DNA from 4 places in the Vibrio diazotrophicus genome. Region 3 is predicted to be linked to each of the others. Evidence: predicted binding sites of a transcription regulator. Region 3 holds the regulator's gene; each other region holds the start of a gene.
What was found. Region 3 encodes CRP, which controls carbon source genes, mostly activating them, when cyclic AMP is high. Its sites were predicted from a motif close to TGTGANNNNNNTCACA; they were not measured.
Positions count from the first base shown of each region.

Region 1 (5,603 bases), 680 kb from region 3:
ACAGGAGCATTGCTCGCAACCAAATGATGCACGGCAAAGCCATTCGACACTGTATGTTTTTGATGGACGAAGTCATGCTGGCTTGGTTAGTGGAATCAAACCGAGAAGATTTGAGTGAAGAGTACCATATGAATTGGCAGCAAGTGATTGACTCTATGGACACTCTGACCCAGCTACGTATTTCAATTGAAGATATGCATACCCAAGATGGTTCCGCACGTTTGCGTCATTACTGTGACCTATTACGCCGCAAACTGAATCAATTGGCGTTGATCAGTCCGTTGTCTATTGCGTCACCAGCCTGTTCAAAAGCGATGCATATATTAAGTGAGCTGCACGAGAATCCAGCCTTTGATATTCCTCAGGAACAGCTATATCAACTGACTTCAGATGTCTCGCTGAGCATTGCGCACGTTTATGACCAAATGCTGGCGGATGTCAGTGAGAGTCTTTACATCCCTTTGCCTAAACTGGTCGTTGCTTAATAAACGAAAACGCCATACTGCGAACAGTATGGCGTTTAAATTCAAGCATTCTCTACGCAGTTAAGCTGCGAATAGAGAGAATTAAAGCATCTTACGAGCGGCTTCTACTACCACTTTGATTGAGCGAGCTTCTGTCTCTTTCAAAGTTGCATGATCTGGAATTTCTTTTTGAGTACGGTTGATGATAACACCAGCGACACAACCTGCTTTCAAACCAGAACTTGCACACATAGTAAGCAGAGTTGCTGATTCCATTTCAAAGTTTAGTACGCCCATTTCCTGCCATTCTTTCATTGAACCTTGGAAACGCTTAACAACACGACCTGTGAATGTATCGTAACGTTCTTGACCTGGGTAGAAAGTGTCACTGGAAGCAGTAATACCCATGTGAACTGTCGCACCGCTCTCTTCCGCAGCCTGTTTCATTGCGATCGCAACATCGAAATCAGGAACCGCTGGGAACTCCATTGGAGCAAAGTGAAGGCTTGCGCCATCAAGACGAACAGAACCTGTGGTCACAATCATGTCACCAACATTAACGTGTGGTTGAATTGCACCTGTTGTGCCTACACGCAAGAAGCTACGAACACCTAGCTGAGCTAACTCTTCTACAGCAATAGAAGTTGAAGGGCCACCGATACCAGTAGAACAAACAACAACCGACTTGCCATCAAGTTCTGCGCGATAAAGCGTGTATTCACGGTGGCTTGCAAGAAATACTGGGTTATCCATTAACTCTGCAATTTTTTGTACACGCGCTGGATCACCAGGAATGATCGCTAACGTTGCGCCATTAAGATCAGCTTCGGTAACACCAAGGTGGAATACTGCTTGAGACATAGGTTGCTCCTTCATGCGGCTTATTCAGCTCATAAATATAAATAGGTACAGGACAACTTTAGCTCAGTATTAAAAGCCATAGAGTGATAGGAATCACACCATTAAAAGCAAGATATGCATTCGTTTCACATTTAAGTGATGTAGATCACTTAAAATTTATTAAATGGTTAATATGCGCGCTGATAGGAAAATTCAAAAGCACAGCGCTTAACTGTGCTTTTAAGAGAGAAAATCACATTGATGGTATGGAATGAGGAGGTTGCTTTTTATACTTGATGTTTAAAACAATTGGCTAAGTTTTTACCTATTGCTCTTAACACATCACGCCGCGTAATAATCCCTACCAGCTTGCCATTATCAATAACAGGGTAAACTTTAGGCTTTCCGACTTTCATCATATCGGCCAACTCAATGATCGACATTTCCGGAGAGACAGAAAGCACTTCTTTATACATGCAGTCACTGACAATATGTGTGTCCTGACAGAAGTAACTCACTTTGACCAGTTTATCGAGCAAGTCCTGTTCTGAAAGGAAGCCAATTACGCGTTCCTTATCATCAATAACGGGCCCGCCCAAGTGATCGGAACGAATCACTTTATCGAGCGCAGCAGACAAAGGCATATCAGGAGTAAAGGTCACCGCTTTAACGGTCATGTAATCTTTTACTTTTAGTGAATCCATTTCAGTCTCCTTAGGTTCCTTATTTAAAGGTAGCTGTTAATCTAAGTGTTGACTAATTTCTTGATTTTACTAAATGGGATTCACCAATTTTTTGATTGTTGCAACCTATGGCTACGTAAAAAATCTGTCGTTCTTACCTTTGGAACAGCGATAACTCTACTTCACCCAACGCTGAGCAGCTTTGGAATCTGAGTCTCTTGAATCAATCCAGCGAGTTCCATCGGTTGTACGCTCCTTTTTCCAGAAAGGGGCTTTGGTCTTTAAATAGTCCATGACAAATTCACAGGCTTCAAAAGAGGCAGAGCGATGAGCGCTGCTGACACCGACGAAGACGACTTGATCGCCGATATCTAAATCACCAATACGGTGAATTAATCTCAACTGCAATAGTGGCCAGCGTGATTTCGCTTCATCACAGATTTCGTTAAGAGATTTCTCCGTCATACCCGGATAATGCTCTAAATGCAGTCCTGTCACATGGTCACCTAAGTTCATGTCACGAACTTTACCTATGAAAGTCACGACCGCACCCGCATCTGTGCCCGATGAAAGCGCTTCATACTCTTGAGCGACACTGAAATCTTCTACCTGAACCGATACATAGCTGTTCATATTAACCTCCAGTTACCGGTGGGAAGAAAGCCACTTCATCGCCATCTTTAAGTTCAGAATCCATCGGTACAATTGATTGGTTAACCGCAGCCAACAATTTTCCGGATTCTAATGCCAGTGCCCATTTGTCCGATTGAGCCACAAGATGTGCACGCAATGCTTCAACCGAATCAAACTCATGCTCAAGTGACAAACCATCACAGTCCACTAATTCTCTTGTTTGGGCAAAAAACAAAATACTAATCATACATCTACCTTAAAATGACCCGATTTACCGCCCGTCTTTTCTAACAAGCGAATTTGCCCAATTACCATATCTTTCTGCACAGCTTTACACATGTCGTAAATCGTCAGTGCTGCAACCGAAGCCGCGGTTAGCGCTTCCATTTCAACACCGGTTTTGCCAGCGAGTTTACATACTGATTCAATACGAACCTTGTTTTCCGATTCAATCGCTTCTAACTGGACTTCAACTTTTGAAAGCAGTAACGGGTGGCAAAGTGGAATTAAATCCCATGTTTTCTTGGCTGCTTGAATACCAGCAATACGTGCCGTGGCAAACACATCACCTTTGTGATGCTGACCCGATACGATCAGTTGCAGCGTTTCTGATGCCATGTGAACAAAAGCTTCTGCGCGCGCTTCTCTTACCGTTTCCGCCTTTGCAGAAACATCCACCATGTTGGCTTCACCAGAAGCGTTAATGTGAGTGAATTGAGTCATTGTCCCTCACTCTTATAAATGCGGCATAAAGTTACATGGACGATGGCTGGCATCTAACTGCTGTTTGATGATCTTCGTCCAGCCAGTGCGGCAAGCTCCTGTTGAGCCAGGCATCGCAAAAATAACCGTATGGTTTGCGAAACCAGCCACCGCGCGAGACTGAATAGTAGAAGTGCCAATTTCTTCATAAGAAACCATGCGGAACAACTCTCCGAAACCTTCAACTTCTTTATCAAACAGAGGCTTTAACGCTTCAGGGGTGCTATCGCGCGAAGTAAAACCGGTACCACCTGTGATTAATACTGCCTGAACCTTTTCATCCGCAATCCACTGTGAAACCACCGCACGTATTTTGTACATATCGTCAATAACGATTTGCTTGTCTGCTAAGTGATGCCCTGCTTCCTGAAGTTGCTCAGCAAGGTAGCGACCTGAGGTATCATTTTCTTCTGTACGTGTATCTGAAACGGTTAACACTGCGATGTTCGCTGGTTGAAATTTGCTTTCTGCGTGACCCATTTGCTCACCTTAATTCAATTATTATTCGTTAATTTAAATCTGATTAATCACGATGATTACTAGCCTTCGAAATGGCTTTAACCACCAATAGACGCTAAATGCGGAGTCATGCCTGTATTTCCTTCCTGAAGAAAATGGCTGACGGATTTGTTCTGCAGTTGCATTTGAATACGTTCGATCAACTCCGCTTCCTGTGCATCTTCCTGAAGCAAATCTCTGAGCTCTAGACCTTTTTCGCCAAAAAGACAAAGATGCAGTTTACCGAGCGCAGACACTCTGAGTCGATTGCAACTCTCACAGAAGTTTTTTTCGTAAGGCATGATAAGACCGATTTCGCCCTGATAATCCGCATGCACAAAGACCTGAGCTGGGCCATCATTGTTTTCTCTTGCTTTTAGAATCCATCCGTTGGCAATAAGCTGATTACGGATTGTGACTCCAGAGACATGATGTTTAGCGAATAAATCGTCCATTTCACCGGTTTGCATCAGTTCGATAAAACGCAGTTGGATTGGACGGTGTTTGATCCATTCAAGAAACAGAGGAAGTTCGTTGTGATTGCGATCTTTCATCAACACCACATTCACTTTGACTTGTTTATAACCGACTTCGAACGCGCGGTCGATGCCAGCCATAACTTGATGAAAGCGGTTTTCACCCGTGATTTGATGAAACATTCTCGGGTCTAAACTATCGACGCTAACATTGATATGCGTGAGGCCTGCGTCTTTCCAATCTGCAACCCCCTTTTCCATCCGATAACCATTGGTAGTGGTGGCTATTTTCTTAATATTTGAGTTATCGGAAACCAAGCGGATGATATCGGTAAAGTCTTTACGTAATGTAGGCTCACCACCAGTAATACGTATTTTGGAAGTACCACAATCAGCGAAAGCATTCACCACGCGACGGATTTCTGGAAGGGTTAAAAAAGACGAGTTTTTGCTCCCCGAAGGTTTATAACCATCAGGCAGGCAATAAGTACATTTGAAGTTACAAACATCGGTAACTGACAGACGTAAATAATAAAATTTACGCTGGAATTTATCTTCGAATTGTTGCGCCACGGAACACCTTTCCAAATACGGGAGGCATAAACATTTCCACTTATGCCCTCGTGACAATATGCCACTGGCTTTTTAACCATATCACTATCAATAGTCTCAAGTGACTTAGATGAAAAAGCTCGGAGTTATGGCAGCCGGCTAGAAAGCTGAACGCTTATCTAATCAGCGACTACTGGCTGTAAAATACTGAAAAACGCATCATCTTTCTAGTAAATCAGTTGCAAAAGAAAACCAAAGTCCTAATTTACCTCTAAATAAGTATATGTCGTTTTCAATATCCTATACATTCTAGTACACCAAAGCCTCTGGAGGATTGTTGATCGGCAATACATTCACAACTTAACTTCCATCGGCTAAGGTTTTATCAAATATTAGAAGAATAAAGATGATGAACTTATATAAAGATAAAAAAGTGGTCGCTATTGGCGGCGGCCACGGTTTAGGACGAATTTTGGCAGCGTTAAAGCATTTCGGTTCTAACGCAACAGGTATTGTTACCACTACGGACAACGGCGGTTCGACCGGGCGAATTCGCCACTGCCAAGGCGGAATTGCTTGGGGTGATACGCGTAACTGTATTAACCAGTTGATTACCGACCCTTCCATCAGCTCGATGATGTTTGAATACCGCTTTAAAGGCAGCGGCGAGCTTGATGGTCACAACCTCGGTAACC
Region 1 is NZ_CP151842.1:963,054-968,656, reverse strand. Features, by position in the region: gene AAGA51_RS04410 (hypothetical protein) at 1-485, shown strand, start outside; gene udp (uridine phosphorylase) at 567-1,325, opposite strand; gene AAGA51_RS04400 (CBS domain-containing protein) at 1,592-2,008, opposite strand; gene moaE (molybdopterin synthase catalytic subunit MoaE) at 2,165-2,620, opposite strand; gene moaD (molybdopterin synthase sulfur carrier subunit) at 2,622-2,867, opposite strand; gene moaC (cyclic pyranopterin monophosphate synthase MoaC) at 2,864-3,343, opposite strand; gene moaB (molybdenum cofactor biosynthesis protein B) at 3,356-3,862, opposite strand; gene moaA (GTP 3',8-cyclase MoaA) at 3,940-4,929, opposite strand; molybdenum cofactor riboswitch at 4,917-5,066, opposite strand; gene yvcK (uridine diphosphate-N-acetylglucosamine-binding protein YvcK) at 5,318-5,603, shown strand, end outside.
Region 1: the regulator CRP is predicted to act here: its motif matches at 1,408-1,423, upstream of udp (uridine phosphorylase).

Region 2 (5,603 bases), on a different replicon from region 3:
AACTATTGGAGAAGGATATAACACCGAGTTTACACCCGCCGATAACCAAGGGGCATGAATATATTTGTCAGGCACCGAACTCAACTCCGGAATCCAGTGGCGAATGAATGCTCCACTTTCATCAAATTTTTCACCTTGGGTGATCGGATTGAAAATTCGAAAATACGGCTGACCATCACACCCTGTTGATGCACACCACTGCCAGCCGCCATTGTTTGCCGCGTAGTCACCATCAATAAGCTTGCTCATAAAATAGTGTTCGCCCCAACGCCAGTCGATATGCAGATCTTTGGTCAGAAAGCTGGCAACGATCATTCGTAAGCGGTTATGCATCCACCCTGTTTGATTCAGTTGTCTCATGGCCGCATCCACAATTGGGTAGCCCGTTTCTCCCCGACACCAACGTTCAAAATGGTCATGCTCCTGCCACCATTTCACATAACGCCCCCAGTAGAGGAAATCTTTTCCTTTGCACAACTTAGGCTCAAAAGTAAGTAAGTGCTGATAAAACTCACGCCATATCAACTCACTCAGCCATGTTTGAGCGCCTTGAGACAAAAAGCCCATTTTGGATTCAGCGTAAAGCCTTGCCATACATTGCCTTGCCGACAACGCACCTATCGCTAAGTATGGCGATAAACTGCTGGTGCCATCTATGGCAGGGAAATCTCGTTGCTCGTGGTAACTGTCCATACGCTCTTGGCAGAATGATCTCAGTTGAGATCGAATCGACTCAAAATCGACGTCCCAGCCAGAGCTGTCTTCTCTTGGATAACTGAATAACTGCTGTTGGTTCCAAACCAAAGGTTGCACTGCTTTCGCTAACGCTGCTTTGGCTGCACTTTGGGTAGCAGAAATGATGGGTACGCCAGCAACAGCAAGCCAAGCCTTTTTAAAAGGCGTAAATACCTTGAAATATTGGCCTTGTTTATTGAGCAGACTGCCTGCGGGGATGATGCATTTGTCGTGATACGACTGCCATCCGATACCTTGTTGCGCTAATGCGGATTGAGCTTGTTTATCTCGCGCCTGCTCATTCACTTCGTAATCTTGATTGACCAAGACTTCGTTCGCTTCACACAGCTTCGCTATCTCAACAATACTGTTTGCCGATTGCTCAAAATCGCTCACTTCCTTATAAAGCAGCGGAATATTAAGCGCTTTAAGCTCTTGTTGCAGAGCGCTCAGGCGACGATAGATAAGATCAGCCTGACGGGGAGCCATATGGTGTTGATGCCATTGCTCAGGCGTGGCGATAAAGACAGCGGTGACAGGTTCTCCGCTCGCAATTGCGCTGTTAAGAGCCGTATTATCAACGGCTCTTAAATCTCGGCGTAACCAAACAAGTTTCACTAATCCAGTCCATTGAGTGTTTGCAGCACGTCAGACAGATAGCATTGATCGTTAAATTGCTTACGCAGCTTAGCTATCGCAGTCATCTGAGCGTCTGCCAATGATTTATGAGAGAACAATGCCAATGCACTGTATGATTCAACGGCTTCACTACCTACCAGCCCTGAGACATCATCGACACCATCAAGAAATGTCACATTGTAGCCCTTCTCAGACCATGTAACCGCCCAAAGCCAGGCCAGCAAGCTACCCACCGGATCATAACTGACACATAAGCATTTACCTTTGTGAGCCGCTTTGTTTTCTGCTTCCAGAATCGATGAAAGCTTATTGATCATCAGAGATTGAAACAGACCTTTTTGCAGAGAGCGCAAAGGGCCTTTCACTCGCTCTAAAGCATCAATCACCGGAAACGCAAACTGGCTCTCAACAATATCTAACGGATACTCTTTCATTACCGTGGCAATAATGTTTTCTGACTTGCCACGATTCAGCTGAGAGAGCGCCGTAAGTAATTGCTCACACTCTTCAAGCTGTACTCGAGTCTCCTGCTGTAAATCATCAGTAGGAACGCCGCCCTTTAGTAACTCGCTGACTTTGCCTATGGATACGCCTTTTGCCAGCCATCCCTGAATCTCTTTAATGCTATCGATATTTTCTTGGTTAAATAAACGATGGCCTTTTTCCGTTCTTTGCGGCTGAACCAAATTGTATCGGCGTTGCCAAGCTCTTAGTGTTACAGGCTTAACACCGGTTAATTCTGCTACTTCACGAATAGCGTATAGCTTTTGTTCATAAGCCATAGCGTAACTTTAACTCCTGTGGATATGGGTCCAGATAGCGCTGCTGCATCAGGTAAGAATCTGGATATAACGTCAAATAGTGCTTAATCAGGGTAATTGGCGCGAGCAGCGGCAACATACCCTTTCGGTAATCATGAATAACTTCTGAGAGTTCTTTTTTCTGAGACTTATCAAGTGAACGTTTAAAGTAGCCCTGAAGGTGCATCAATACGTTAGTGTGATTCTTTCTGCTGGCTCTGATTTTCAAAGCTTGCATCAAACCTAAACGATACAACTCAATAAATTCGTCGGGCGCGTAGTTTGCCACATTTGCCACTAACCGTCCCAGCTCACGATAAGAGGTTGGGTGATGAGCCATCAAAGTAAGCTTATAGCGAGAGTGGAATGCCACGACTTTGCCCGCAGTAGGCTCTTTGCCCAGCGTTTGGTAGAAATCATGCAGGCAATAAACACGTGTAATAAAGTTTTCCTTTAACACCGCATCATTGAGCCTTCCGTCTTCTTCCACCGGAAGCCAAGGCATTTTTTCCATCAACATTTGTGTGTAAAGCCCAACACCACTCTTTTCTGCTTCATGGGACTTGTACACTTTGACTTTTTCCATACCGCAAGAAGGCGATTTTGCACACACGATGTAGCCGCACAAATGCATATCCATCAGTTGGTTTATTTTCTGCTCAGAATATTGCAGTAAACCCGCGGTGTGGTCTTTGGTTGGATCTTTAGTTTCAACCAGAGAAATACGTTCATCATTAGAGATTAAGCGTATTGGTGGGCGAGGCACCGGTAACCCCATCCCTACTTCTGGGCAAACGGGAACAAACTCGAAATAGGGCGCGAGTTCTTTATTAACAAATTGACTGGCTTTATGACCGGAATCAAAACGAACGTTCTGACCAAGAACACAAGCACTAATGCCCAACAAAATAGGTGAATCAGCCATATCAGCGCCCTCTTCTCTCAAGTGAATAACAACAATTATACAAAAGAAAACTTTGTACAAGTTATAGCACATTTAAAACTAGTTATACAATTTTAAAATTCGTACAAATAAAGCCAACGTTTTCCTGTATCGATTGCTCTATCAATTTCAACACTTTTCGTTATCAACCGTTAGACGATGCATCACACTCGCTTTTTTTGTGACCAAAATCGCAAGAAACCCAGTTATTACTCACTAATATTGCGCCAACAGACAAATCCTCAGTCAACAGAATTAGTAATTTGACATACAATACTGTTTAACTGGCTGAACATTTTTGGAGAACAATTATGGCAACCCCACACATTAACGCACAACCTGGTGATTTCGCTGAAACAGTCCTGATGCCAGGTGACCCGCTTCGTGCAAAATTCATCGCGGATACTTACCTTGAAGACGTGAAGCAAGTGTGTGACGTACGTAATATGTTCGGCTACACCGGCACATATAAAGGCAAAAAAGTTTCTGTAATGGGTCACGGTATGGGTATTCCGTCATGCTGTATCTACGTTCACGAACTGATTGCTGAATACGGTGTGAAAAACGTAATTCGTGTAGGTAGCTGTGGTGCTGTACGTGACGACGTTAAACTGATGGACGTGGTTATCGGTATGGGCGCATCCACTGACTCTAAAGTTAACCGTATCCGTTTTAGCAACCATGACTTTGCTGCAATCGCTGATTTCGATCTTCTAGAAGCGGCTGTTGCTCAAGCTCGTGCTCAAAATGTATCGGTTAAAGTAGGTAATATTTTCTCTGCAGACCTTTTCTACACTCCAGAGCCAGAAATTTTCGAGAAGATGAAAAAACTAGGCATCCTAGGTGTTGATATGGAAGCTGCAGGTATTTACGGTGTGGCTGCGGATTTGGGCGCTCGCGCTCTGACCATCCTGACCGTATCAGACCATATCCTACGTGGTGAAAAACTCAGTGCAGAAGAGCGTCAGAAATCTTTCCATGAAATGATGCAAGTAGCACTTGAAACAGCTATCACCATGTAATTCAAAATTTACTTTAGGGTTGCCGAGTAGCGCGCTTGGCACCCTTCCAAATTACCGAGGGGGAGATCGTGTCGACCGACCAATTACCTGCGGACGCTGATGGCTTGCAGCTCAACTTTTGTAAAACATTGGCGTGTGACAACTTTGGTTTGAGTGATGCAGAACGGTATGTTTTGCAACGCGCAAATCCTAAGCGTCCAACGATGGTTTGTCGTGAGTGCGGTGCTTTCCCCCCCTTACTTAATAACAAAGAAGTCCTCAACGAACTGGTTCGTTTACGTCAGCTTCACAGTGACGGCTTACCCGCCTGTCGTAATCTAGAATGTGAAAACGCTGGGCTTTCTGTCCATACACACAAACATCTCTATCATGCCTTCGGCTACAGTGGCGATCGTCAGCGCTATCGCTGCAAATCTTGTCACTCTACTTTTGTCGATAAATGGTCTGGTGCGAACAAAAAACTTTTATTCCAAGAAACCTTATTCGGGTTACTTTTCATGGGTTATTCAGTACGAGAAATCTGCCGCAAACTGAGCATCAACCCGAAAACCTTTTACGATCATATTGAACATATCGCCAGTCGCTGCCGAAGAAAACTCGCCATGATCGACGCGCGTTGGGTTAACCACGCCAGCAGTTTTCAGTTCTCCTCTCATTACATGGCTCTGCAACCTAAAAGCAATAATGGCGTGCTTTGGATAGCAACAGGAGAAGCGAACACAGGGTATATTCTTTGCCAGCACGTGAACTATTCAGCAAAAGAAGAACCTATTGGCTCGGTGGATCACAATCCCTATGAATTTCCAGCTCGATTCGTTTCAAGAGACCACTCTTCGGAAGCTAACGTTCCACAACCTGAGCCTTCACCTATATTGAGAGAGCGTATAGATCAGCAATATCAAACGATACTGGCTCGCGGCAATGTTGAAGATCCAATGGGCAATCTTTCCACCTTTAACTACCCGTCAAAAGGCGCTTTGATTCGTCCACCCTATACCTCGTATGCGCATTACCTGCATGTCTTGGACATGTGCGATATGGACAAACACGTATCCATATTCATGCCTCAGGATCCGATTCTGCGCTCAGCAGCTTTGAGTGTTTGCCTATCAAGAATCCGACGTCAAAACGTTGACTTGATGTACGTAGAGGAAGACGACAACTGGCAAGAAGCCCAATCTTTTGACAAAGTCGATATTGTCCTAATGGGCTGGTGGCGAGACAGATGGGCAATCGCTCATCAAGATAAAGGTTCCAAAGGAATCTGCTATCTTGCGGGGGCGAATCCAGAGCCAGAAGCTTGGTTGCAAAAGGCTTCAATAAAACAGACTGAGTTTTATCAGCAACGTTTTCAGCTGCTGTTTGAGTCTTTTATCAACGAGCCTAGACGCAAGTTACGTCCCGGAGGGCTACAGCCTTTACTCGATATTTACCGCGCTTGGCATAATCTATGCTACCAAGATA
Region 2 is NZ_CP151843.1:1,384,221-1,389,823, reverse strand. Features, by position in the region: gene phrB (deoxyribodipyrimidine photo-lyase) at 1-1,353, opposite strand, end outside; gene AAGA51_RS21540 (MerR family transcriptional regulator) at 1,353-2,156, opposite strand; gene AAGA51_RS21535 (YbgA family protein) at 2,146-3,099, opposite strand; gene deoD (purine-nucleoside phosphorylase) at 3,429-4,139, shown strand; gene AAGA51_RS21525 (lactate dehydrogenase) at 4,208-5,603, shown strand, end outside.
Region 2: the regulator CRP is predicted to act here: its motif matches at 3,298-3,313, upstream of deoD (purine-nucleoside phosphorylase).

Region 3 (5,603 bases):
ACTTTTTCTCAATTGATTTCACCATGGCTGACTATCTGACCGGCATTGGTAAGAAAGGCTTTATTGCGGATTTGATGCCTAAACTGCCGATATATATCAATTTGCTCAGCAAAGAAGCACAGGAAGTGATTGGTCAGGTGCATGAAAAGACACGACCTGCTCTTAAATTGTTGGAGAAGGAAGGGTTTACCTGTCGCAATTATGTCGACATCTTTGATGCGGGCCCAAGTGTGGAGTGTGATATCAACAATATCGACTCGGTACGTAACTCAGTTCGAGTGAAGGTCATTATTGCTGAACACTCAAGCTCGCAAGATTTTTTAATCTGTAATACATCGTTTGAAAACTTTCGAGCGACCGCCGCAAAAGCAGCATTCAACCGTGAAAACGGCAGCGCAATTATCTCTCCAAAAGTAGCAAATGCACTGAAAGTAGATAATGGCGACTTTATTCGAATTTTGGCTCAGTAAAAGAATTTAAGGAACACATTATGACTCAGTGGATCGCAGGACAGTGGTTGGAAGGTAAAGGTGAAATGCTTTCATCTTTAAGCCCTTATAACGATGAGGTCATTTGGCAAGGTCAAAGTGCAACACAAGAGCAAGTAGAAGAAGCCGTTGCTTCTGCTCGCAATGCATTTGTTAGCTGGAAAAAACTGCCTTTCGCAGAGCGTGAAAAAGTGGTTCTCGCTTTTGCTGAAAAAATTAAGGAGAACAGCGAGCAAATTGCAGAAGTGATCGCGAAAGAAACGGGTAAACCAATTTGGGAAACTCGCACTGAAGCGGCTGCTATGGCTGGCAAAATTGCTATCTCTATTCGTGCGTACCATGACCGTACTGGTGAAACCGTGCGTGAAGCTGCGGGCAACCAAATTGTACTGCGCCACCGCCCACTGGGTGTTATGGCCGTGTTTGGTCCTTACAACTTCCCTGGCCACTTACCGAATGGGCATATTGTTCCTGCTCTTCTTGCGGGCAATACCGTTGTGTTCAAACCTTCAGAGCAAACACCATGGACGGCAGAAGTCACTATGAAGCTCTGGGAAGCAGCAGGTCTACCAGCAGGCGTTATCAACCTTGTACAAGGTGGTAAAGAAACCGGTATTGCTCTGGCTCAGTCTAAAGGTATTGATGGCCTGTTGTTTACGGGTAGCGCGAATACAGGGCACATTCTTCATCGCCAGTTTGCTGGTCAGCCAGACAAGATGCTGGCGCTAGAAATGGGTGGTAATAACCCAATGGTGATTTCTGAGAGTTTTGGTGATTTGAACGCAACGGTCTACACCATTATTCAGTCTGCATTTATCAGTGCTGGTCAACGTTGTACTTGTGCACGTCGTCTGTATGTTCCTGTTGGTGCGAAAGGCGATGAACTGGTTGCTCGCTTAGTAGAAGCGACGAAGAAGCTGCGTATGGATCAGCCATTTGCTGAGCCAGCACCATTTATGGGGCCTCAAATCTCTAAAGCGGCGGCGGACTTCATTCTTAATGCCCAAGCCAACCTACAATCTCTAGGTGGTAAGAGCCTTGTTGAAGCGCAAAGCAAAGGTGCTGCGTTCGTATCACCGGGTATCATTGATGTTACGCCAATCGCGCAACTGCCTGACGAAGAATACTTCGGCCCACTACTGCAATTGGTTCGCTACGAAACTCTAGAGCAAGCGGTTGAGCTGGCTAACGATACTCGCTTTGGTCTGTCTGCTGGCTTAGTTACAACAGAAGATACGGAGTGGGAATACTTTGTTGACCATATTCGTGCAGGTATCGTGAACCGCAACCGTCAGCTAACGGGTGCGAGTGGTGATGCTCCATTTGGTGGTCCGGGTGCTTCGGGTAACTTACGTCCAAGTGCATTCTACGCTGCGGACTACTGTGCTTACCCAATGGCGTCAATGGAAGGTTCTGCAACCGAGCTTCCTGCGACACTAAGCCCAGGTGTAGAGCTATAACAAAGTTATTCAGGCTTCATCGAAAGGTGAAGCCTGTTTGTTTAAACCTGAAAACTAATAACAACTTAAATCTATAAAAGAATAGTAACCGGCTTTAGTTAGCCTCTTTTCCAATCCAATACGTCGTGTTCATGAAGCCAAGGAGGCACTATGACGCCAGAAGTTCTGTTTCAATCATTGTGGAATGATTACATCACTCGCCTTTGTCCTTCCGCAGATAAAGTTCATAGCTTGTTAGAAGAAGATGAAGCGCTAATCAATGACCATATTGCACTACGTACTTTCAATGTTGCTCCTCTTGGTCTAGAAACGTTAGCAAAACCTTTCTTAGCCCTCGGCTACAAAGATTGTGGTGACTATGTTTTTGAAAGCAAAAAACTGGTCGCAAAACACTATGAGCATCCTGATCCGCTTCAGCCAAAAGTATTCATCAGTGAACTGAAAGTTGAAGAGTGTTCACCACAGCTTCAAGAGATTGTTGCTAAGTTGGTTGAGCAAGTAGATGCAACTAAACTTGAAGGTGATGCATTCCTTTATGGTGGTCGTTTGTGGGATATCAGTTTTGCAGATTACCAGTTGCTGGCAGAAGAAAGCGAGTACGCTTCTTGGTTGGCGGCGCATGGTTATGGGGCTAACCACTTTACGGTTAACGTAAACCAGCTCAAGGCATTTACAGAAGTAAAACAAGTGAATGACCATTTGCGTGGCGCAGGTTTTACTATCAATGAATCGGGCGGTGAAGTGAAAGGAACGCCAGAAGTATTGCTTGAGCAGTCTTCAACCATGGCAGATAAAGTTCCAGTAACATTTAGTGATGGCACTGAAACGGTTCCTGGTGGCTTCTATGAGTTTGCAAAGCGTTATCCAATGGCAAACGGAGAGCTATATACAGGATTTGTAGCTGCATCTGCAGATAAGATTTTTGAAAGTACCGATAGTAAATCTCTTGCCTAGTTAAGAGTGATCACTTACCGAGCTTTATGTGTTAGCGAATAGAGCAGAAAAAAGAAAAGCCACCAGAAGGTGGCTTTTGAATTTTTGTAATAGCGTTAGCTATTAACGAGTTCCGTACACAACGATAGTCTTACCGTGAGCTGAAATTAGATTCTGCTCTTCAAGCATCTTCAGAATACGACCTACTGTCTCACGAGAACAGCCAACGATTTGACCGATTTCTTGACGAGTGATCTTGATCTGCATGCCGTCTGGGTGAGTCATTGCGTCAGGCTGTTTCGCTAGGTTAAGAAGCGTTTGTGCAATGCGGCCTGTTACGTCTAGGAACGCAAGGTCACCAACTTTCTGGCTTGTTACTTGTAGACGACGAGCCATCTGACCAGAAAGACGCATTAAAATATCTGGGTTAACTTGGATAAGCTGACGGAACTTCTTAAATGAAATTTCAGCAACTTCACATGGAGATTTAGCTCGAACCCATGCTGTACGCTCTTGACCTTCTTCAAACAAGCCAAGTTCACCGATGAAGTCACCTTGGTTTAGGTAAGAAAGGATCATTTCCTTTCCTTCTTCATCTTTAATCAGTACCGCAACAGAACCTTTAACAATGTAGTACAAAGTTTCTGCTTTCTCGCCCGCGTGAATCAGCGTGCTTTTTGAAGGGTACTTATGAATGTGACAATGTGAAAGAAACCACTCTAATGTTGGGTCGGTTTGAGGTTTACCTAGAACCATAATATCTCACTTCCTCTGCAGGGTACGCTTGCTGCTATCCATATTTAGCAAAGCTTAAAATAGATTTACTAGAATAAGAGGACTTTATGGTCGCTGCAAGCTATCTTGTGTTTCGGTTAAGAATAGTATCCTTTTTCAGCGACATTTTCTTGATTTTAATCGTGTCCCTACCTTGATTTTTTACGCAAAAATGTGCACATGGTCACGGTATGGAAACTAAACGCAAAAAGCTTGTTTCGATTAGCCGATTTTCCCCGTTTCAATGAGTTGCTGTAGGATTGGTCTTACAATCAATTCCATGGCAAAACTCATTTTTCCTCCCGGAACCACAATGGTGTTGTGGCGAGACATAAAGGAGCCGTCGATCATTGCCAGTAAGTATGGGAAGTCGACATTTTTAATTCCACGTAGGCGAATGACTACAAAACTTTCGTCCAGACTAGGAATGCCTTTGGCATTCAGTGGGTTGGATGTATCTACGGTCGGCACCCGTTGAAAGTTAATATGCGTGCGCGAAAATTGTGGTGTGATGTAGTTGAGATAGTCATCCATTGAGCGAACTATCGAATCCATCACGGCTTCGCGCGAGTGCCCCCGGTCACGGGTGTCACGGACATACTTTTGAATCCACTCAAGGTTAACAATCGGTACCATGCCAATCAGGAAATCGACATGCTGCGCCACATTAACCTCACCGTCTACTACACCACCGTGTAGCCCTTCATAGAAGAGTACGTCTGTACTAGCTGGAAGCTCTTGCCATGGAGTGAATGTTCCGGGCATTTGGTTATAAGGCACGGCCTCATCAAAGGTGTGCAGATAGCGTCGGATTTGGCCTGTTCCTGCTTTACCGTATTGACGGAAAAACTCGCTCAAAGCACCAAAGTCGTTGGCTTCTGGGCCGAAGTAGCTGATATGACGACCCTGTTCGCGGGCTTTACGGATTTCAATATCCATTTCTGGACGAGTGAAACGGTGAAAACTATCACCTTCAACCCAAGCGGGTTTAACACTCATCATGTTGAACATTTTACGGAATGCTTCTGACGTTGTAGTAGTGCCTGCACCTGATGAACCAGTTACGGCAATAATTGGGTGTTTTGCTGACATGACTAACCTTGTCCAAAAATCCTATAATAAGGCGTTGAAATCTGTTCATCGCCCGAGTTGAAGCCACTATAACATGGAATTTCAATTATCACTGATTATCGATTATTAACTTTGATATCAATACTTTCGTGTAATTCTGAATAGACAATCACCGCATCGCCGCTCCTTAGTAATGCTTTGATTTGGTCGATCTTATGCTCCAGAGAAACTTCAACTTCGCCATAATCTGTGCCTTCTCTGAGCACAAATTCGCTGATGAGGTTTTCTAATGTTTCTGGTGCAATATCTTGCCAAGGTACAATCATAACTTGCTCGTAATTCTTCTTAATGTTGTTTCGTCAATATAACGCACGTCAGCCTATTAATGGAGGGGCGAATTTTTTATTGCTGACGAATATTTAATCCTGAGCGTCTTTCAAACTTTCATAATAAGCAGGCAATGCTTTTTCCAGCCAAAATTCAGGCTTTAGGATGCTTCCGGATACAAAGCCAACGTGCCCGCCTTGCTCAAACAAGCGATAGTCGATGTTGTCAGGTAGGATGAATTTGGGAATCACAGATTCATTCATAAATGGATCGTCTTTAGCATGAATGATCTGAGTGGGTACTTTAATTTGCTGTAGTTTGTTAATACCAGAGCATTTCTCGTAGTAGTCTTGCGAATCTTTAAACCCATGTAGGGGCGCTGTGATTAAGTCATCGAAATCACTGAGGTGAGTGACGCGTTTAATGCTCTGATAGGAAAGCCCTAGTTCACCTTTGAGCAGATGATGCTTTTTCATTGCACTGTTTTTCAGTGATGAGACCAGATAACGGCGATAGATTTTTGAAAAACCGTGTTCAATCCGTTGAGCAC
Region 3 is NZ_CP151842.1:284,113-289,715, forward strand. Features, by position in the region: gene astA (arginine N-succinyltransferase) at 1-470, shown strand, start outside; gene astD (succinylglutamate-semialdehyde dehydrogenase) at 491-1,948, shown strand; gene AAGA51_RS01290 (DUF1338 domain-containing protein) at 2,099-2,902, shown strand; gene crp (cAMP-activated global transcriptional regulator CRP) at 3,005-3,637, opposite strand; gene AAGA51_RS01300 (phosphoribulokinase) at 3,878-4,747, opposite strand; gene AAGA51_RS01305 (YheU family protein) at 4,843-5,052, opposite strand; gene AAGA51_RS01310 (hydrolase) at 5,146-5,603, opposite strand, start outside.

Region 4 (5,603 bases), 1.1 Mb from region 3:
CTCACAAGCCTATGCTGTTATTGATTCGTTAAGTGTTAGGCAGGAAGAAGCTTCCCATGACTGGGCTTACTGGACTGAGACTTACGATCTTCTCACTCAATCTGATACCGGTTTTGAAGAACGCAACTTGTATATGGAAAGCCTTGATTCGCTTGGGCTAGATTTCATGTCCTTTATTAATAGTCAGCATGAGTATGTGGCTGGCCTTGGGCGGGACATTGAAGACCCCAACGCATTCACACAAACACTGCTAAAAGATAAGGGCGTTGCTCAACATCTGAACAAAATGAAACGGGTTCTGGATAGCGGGAAAAGCGGTACTTATGGATTAATTCGTGAGGGTGACGATATTTGGGTGGTTAGTGTTACACCAGTGCGTAACGGAACCAGTGAAGCAGAGTTTGCAGGATGGATGTTGTGGGGACAGCATTTAACTGACCGTTTCCCATCAGACTTTGCTGGCATCTTAACGGCTCAAAACTCCATCATTACTGATCTCGATGAGACGAAGCATCTTGATGAACATATTCATGAAGAGGGTATAGATGAGCACGATGACATCGATGTTTTCCATACAGATTCAGAGCTTTACCACTATACATCGTTAACCAATATTTATGGTGAAGAGATTGCGGTTTTAAAATCACGTGAACCGCGTACCTATTATCAAAAAGGTGAATCGGTCTTTTACTATCTCATCATTGCTATTGGTGTGGTCACCACTCTTGTTTCTATCGTTATTTTCATTTTGTTCCGTAACAACGTGGGTAAAAGATTCAGCTACTTTGAACAAGACATAAAAGCACTGATATCGAGTGATGAAGTGAATCTTGAAGGTCATCGAGATGAGTTTGAACGCATCACGACTTTAGTACAGTTTTTGGCTAATAACTCCTCAAAAACTGAAGGCAAGCTAAAAGATACGCTGCAAAAATTCGAAGCGCTATACCACAGTCAAACACTGGGTATGGTACTTGTCGTCGATCAAATGATCGCTGACGTGAACCAAGCATTATTAGATTTGCTTGGCTATCAGCGTAGTGATTTGGTTGGTCAGCATGTAGAAACGCTGTGTGCTCACAGTAGTGATTCTATTTGCAGCGCTGAACAATTATTTATCAATTTGAGTCAGGGCTTACGTCAGTTTGAAGCGGGGCTTAACAACTGTTATGGCGAAACCGTGCACTGTGTGATTGAAGCGACCCAATTTGAACAAGACGACAAGATGGCTGTTATGTTGTCGATAAAAGATATCAGTGAGCAGAAACAGCAAGCGGTATTAATAGACTCCCTCACTCACCGAGATTCGGCAACAGGACTATTGAATCGACCAACAGTGATCAATCTTATTAAGGGATTTTTCCAAGGTTCAGATCAAGAACAGAACTACTCAATCGTCTATTTCAACGCTTCTAGGCTCAAAGAAATCGATGAAGTCTACGGACATCTGGTTCATGACAGTGTTTTAAAACACCTTGCTGACAACTTGCTGATAACTTGCTGATTCGATTTGGTGACGAGTTCACAGGGCGTATCAGTGAAAATGAATTCTTAGTTTGGTGCGTAGAAAAGGATTATCGACAGCTGGAAAGAATGGCAAACCGGTTGCTAGAAAGTTATTCATCGAAGATCAGTGTTTCTGGTTTTGAGTTCGATATTGGCTTAAAAGCAGTGTTTGTTCGTTCTTCTTCAAGTTTTGCTAACTTTGAGGATTTCAGCTATGTCGGCCTTTATGCTCTGACAGAAATAAAATCGACGGGTAAAAGAGGGCTTGTGACGGTTGATGAGAGTCTGATTAAAAGATCACAAGAGTCACTTGCTCTAAATCGCGACATAATGAAAGCACTTAAAAGTGGTGAAATCGTTGCTCATTATCAACCTATTGTTCACGCGAGTACTGGACAGGTCGTAGGTTTCGAAGCGCTCGCAAGGTGGCGCCATCCAACATTAGGAATGGTCTCTCCGGGACTGTTTGTCCCGCTGGCGGAACAACGTCGATTGATTGTTGAGTTAGGCGAAGTGATTCTTGAGCAGGCGTGCGAGTTTATCAGTGATATACAGCAAAAGAGCGACAGTTCTTCGCAAAATAGAATGAGTATTCATGTGAATCTGTCGACACCTCATTTCCATCATAAGAGCTTGGTGGAGACTTTGGTCAACCTGATAGAGAAATACCAATTGTTACCGGGGCAACTGGTACTGGAGTTAACAGAAAGTATTCTTTTAGGTGCTGAAGATGAGATCGTTGAACGTATGGAGGCGATTAAATCTTTGGGTGTTCAATTGGCACTCGATGACTTTGGTACGGGATACTCTTCATTTAGCTCACTATGTAACTTCCCGCTTGATATTATCAAGCTTGATAAATCATATATTGATAATTTGGATGTCAACGACAAAGCAAAAACCTTAGTCAGGAACATCATTCACATGTCGCAGGAGCTCGGTATGACAACGGTGGCTGAAGGGGTTGAAACGGCTTCACAGCTTCGTAAGCTCAATGTCTGGAACGTGGATGAAATTCAAGGATATTACTTCTTCAAACCTATGGATAAACACCAAGCTTTAGAAAAGTTTGCCAAGTAGGTTCAAAGAGGCCGTTGCTGAGAACAAAAAAGCCAGACAAAAGTCTGGCTTTTACATGACTGAGGTACTGTTAAAGTGCGATGTAGCTTAGTTGCAAAGAAGAACTCAGTGATGCAAGCGTAGCTTGAGTATCGACAAAGTGACTCACACTGCCTTTCTCGAGTTCAGCCAGTGTCGCAGCTTCGATGTTGTCAAAAGATTCGCCAGCCATTCTCATCTGAATTAAAGCGACTTGAAGTGGCGGTAAGCTTGGGTTAAACGCCGCGTTTTCAGCATATGCACCCAAATAAGTTTTACCGGACGATGATTTCAATGCCACACCACTTAAATTTTCAGAGTATGGGGCATAGCTGCCGTTGAGTGCCGCTACGGCCGATTGCATCAGCGGGTCTAATTCCTCGCACTTGTAACCGTGGTCGCTTTTGTTCATCAGCACTTGAGTGATACCTAGGTCAGCAGGGCCAAAAGATTCTGGCAAGTAGTATTGCAGAGAGTTGGCATCACGTTTTGGTAACTGAATCATCAAGCTTTTAGAGGTGGTAAGTTCGTTCATGAATTGACGACAGTGACCGCAAGGACTGTAGTTCACAGTGATATCACTGATACCTTCCTCACCCTTCATCCAAGCATGGCTGATAGCTGCTTGTTCTGCGTGAATGGTTTGCCCCATCTGAACTTTTGAGAATTCCATGTTGCCGCCGAAATAGATGCGGCCAGACAATCCACGAGCTAGAGCTCCAACATAAAATTTCGAAATAGGTACGTAAGCATATGCTGCCGCAAGAGGCAGTAATTCAATACGAAGGTCTGCGTCACTCATTCCTGTAACGGAAAGTAGTTGCTTAAATTGGTCAGGAGATAGAGTAGCGTCAAAATCATCAGCTAATACGATTGGCGATAAAAACTCCGCCATCGGTCGTTGCATGTCTGCTAATGCCTGTTCAATACGGCCTTTCATAGATATTCCTAATTAATACATTGAGCTTTAGTTTAGGGGAATACACTAGATTTACTGCGATCAAAATCTCATTATTAGATGCAACGTGTTACATGTTTACATAATTAGAGTGATGTCACACATGAGAGGCGAGGTAAGGAAGAATTTGGCTCAGACTCTATGGGAAATGCAGTCTGAGCCTAAATTAGATAGAGATGACAATGAGTTAGTGAACAAACCAAAGTACAAAAGCAAATAAGCTAGGCGCTAGAACTGAGGTTATGACACCACAGACAACCAGAGCGAGTGAACTAAAAGCCGCGTCTTTCTGATCTTTTTCCGCACAAGTCGCTGTGCCGAGGGCGTGGGAGACATTACCCATGGTTAATCCTCGAGCAATAGGATGCGTGATATTCAGTAAGTTATAAATTGGGTACGCCACAATGGCGCCAAATACACCGACCAGCAGAACCATGATGGCTGCAATAGCTGGTTCTCCACCTAAATTGTTTGCGACTTCCATCGCTATCGGTGTGGTGACAGATTTACCCATTAGTGCTGCAATTAAAGCGATATCAACATTCATTAACGCGGCAATGATCCCTGTTGTCAGCATAGAAAGCACGCTTCCGACACCACAGGCAAGCATGATGATTTTCCAGTTTGCACGAATCTGAGGAAGTTGTTCATACAAAGGGTAAGCTAAAGCAACGACGGCAGGCTGAAGCATATAGTTCACCCATAGGTTGTCTAGCTCGTAAGTCTCGTAGGGGACTTTTAGCAACATGAGCACAGGTATAATAATGCCAATGCTTATCAACAGTGGATTGGCAAACGGTGAATTCAGTTTACGAGCGATCCATCTAGAAAGAAAGAACACCGCTATAGTGACTAGCAACCACATCATTTGCCTCCTTTTTTCAAAATGCGATCAAGAGAGAAGGCTAGGATCACAAGTACTAACGTAGTGCCACCGATGGCGCTAGCTAAGATAGACCAGATGTTGTTTACCAATATGTCGAAGTGCACCATTAGACCGACACTGGTCGGGATGAAAAGCAGAACCATATAGCGAATGAATAAACTCGCACTTGGTTTCACCCAAGATGACGGTAAGAGTCCGCTCGACATGAGGCCAAACAGGATCAGCATGCCAATAATACTGCCAGGAATAGAAATACCTAACCAAGATTGAAGATTATTACCTGCCAGCAAACAGAGAAATATCATTCCCATTGATACCAGGTATTTAAGTGCGGTTTGAGCCATGAAACGTTGTTGCCATTTATATGTATAGAAAAACCTAGGGGGTTAGCCTCTAGGAAACGAGTTTTGAGACGTATTGATAGACGGATTTTAAAATAGCAATTTTCTTTTCGTCACTCTCATGCTCATGAACTAAGTTTTCTAAATTGAGCATGTAACCTTCAATTCGCGACTCATAAAAATCACGGCAGTGATTCGCCCAGCGACGCTGTTCATTTTCATCCAGTGTCCATGGGAAGTGACGGGCACGATAACGGAATAATAAAGGTTCAATTCTCTTGTCCGCAAAAGTGATATCCAGTGCTGCCAAATTTTCTGGTGGTGTACCGCGGATAATTTCCATCGACGCTTTATCCGCCGGAGAGAAGAAACCGTCGTACAACTGCGTATCGACATCGGAGCTCTGTTCATATTCACGCTCAATCGAAAACAGAGAAACTAGCTTTTCTCTGATCTCTGGATGCTGGCGAATCAGTGCTAAGTTCGCTAAACACTGTTCGCGATTGATGCCTATTTTGTCTGCATTTTCGGCGGTAAGCGTTTTTGCAGGTGCAAGAATAGGGCACTTGTTGAGATGAACCAATTTGACAGGGACAGGCAGTTCGTCTGGAGCGAGTTCATCGCGTTTTGTATAAAGACGCGTATGCAATTCTTCACTGGAAAGTTCTAGTAATGGCTGAGGATCTTTGGCTAAGTCAGCCACAATCACAGCATTTTGATTGGTTGGATGCCAAGCAATAGGAACAATCCAACTGGTGTATTGGCATTCTCTGCCTAACATTCCGGAGACATGCATTAGTGGTGTCATATTGAC
Region 4 is NZ_CP151842.1:1,340,832-1,346,434, forward strand. Features, by position in the region: gene AAGA51_RS06065 (CHASE4 domain-containing protein) at 1-1,504, shown strand, start outside; gene AAGA51_RS06070 (EAL domain-containing protein) at 1,594-2,586, shown strand; gene cdd (cytidine deaminase) at 2,657-3,544, opposite strand; gene AAGA51_RS06080 (LrgB family protein) at 3,750-4,427, opposite strand; gene AAGA51_RS06085 (CidA/LrgA family protein) at 4,427-4,792, opposite strand; gene sbcB (exodeoxyribonuclease I) at 4,842-5,603, opposite strand, start outside.
Region 4: the regulator CRP is predicted to act here: its motif matches at 3,649-3,664, upstream of cdd (cytidine deaminase).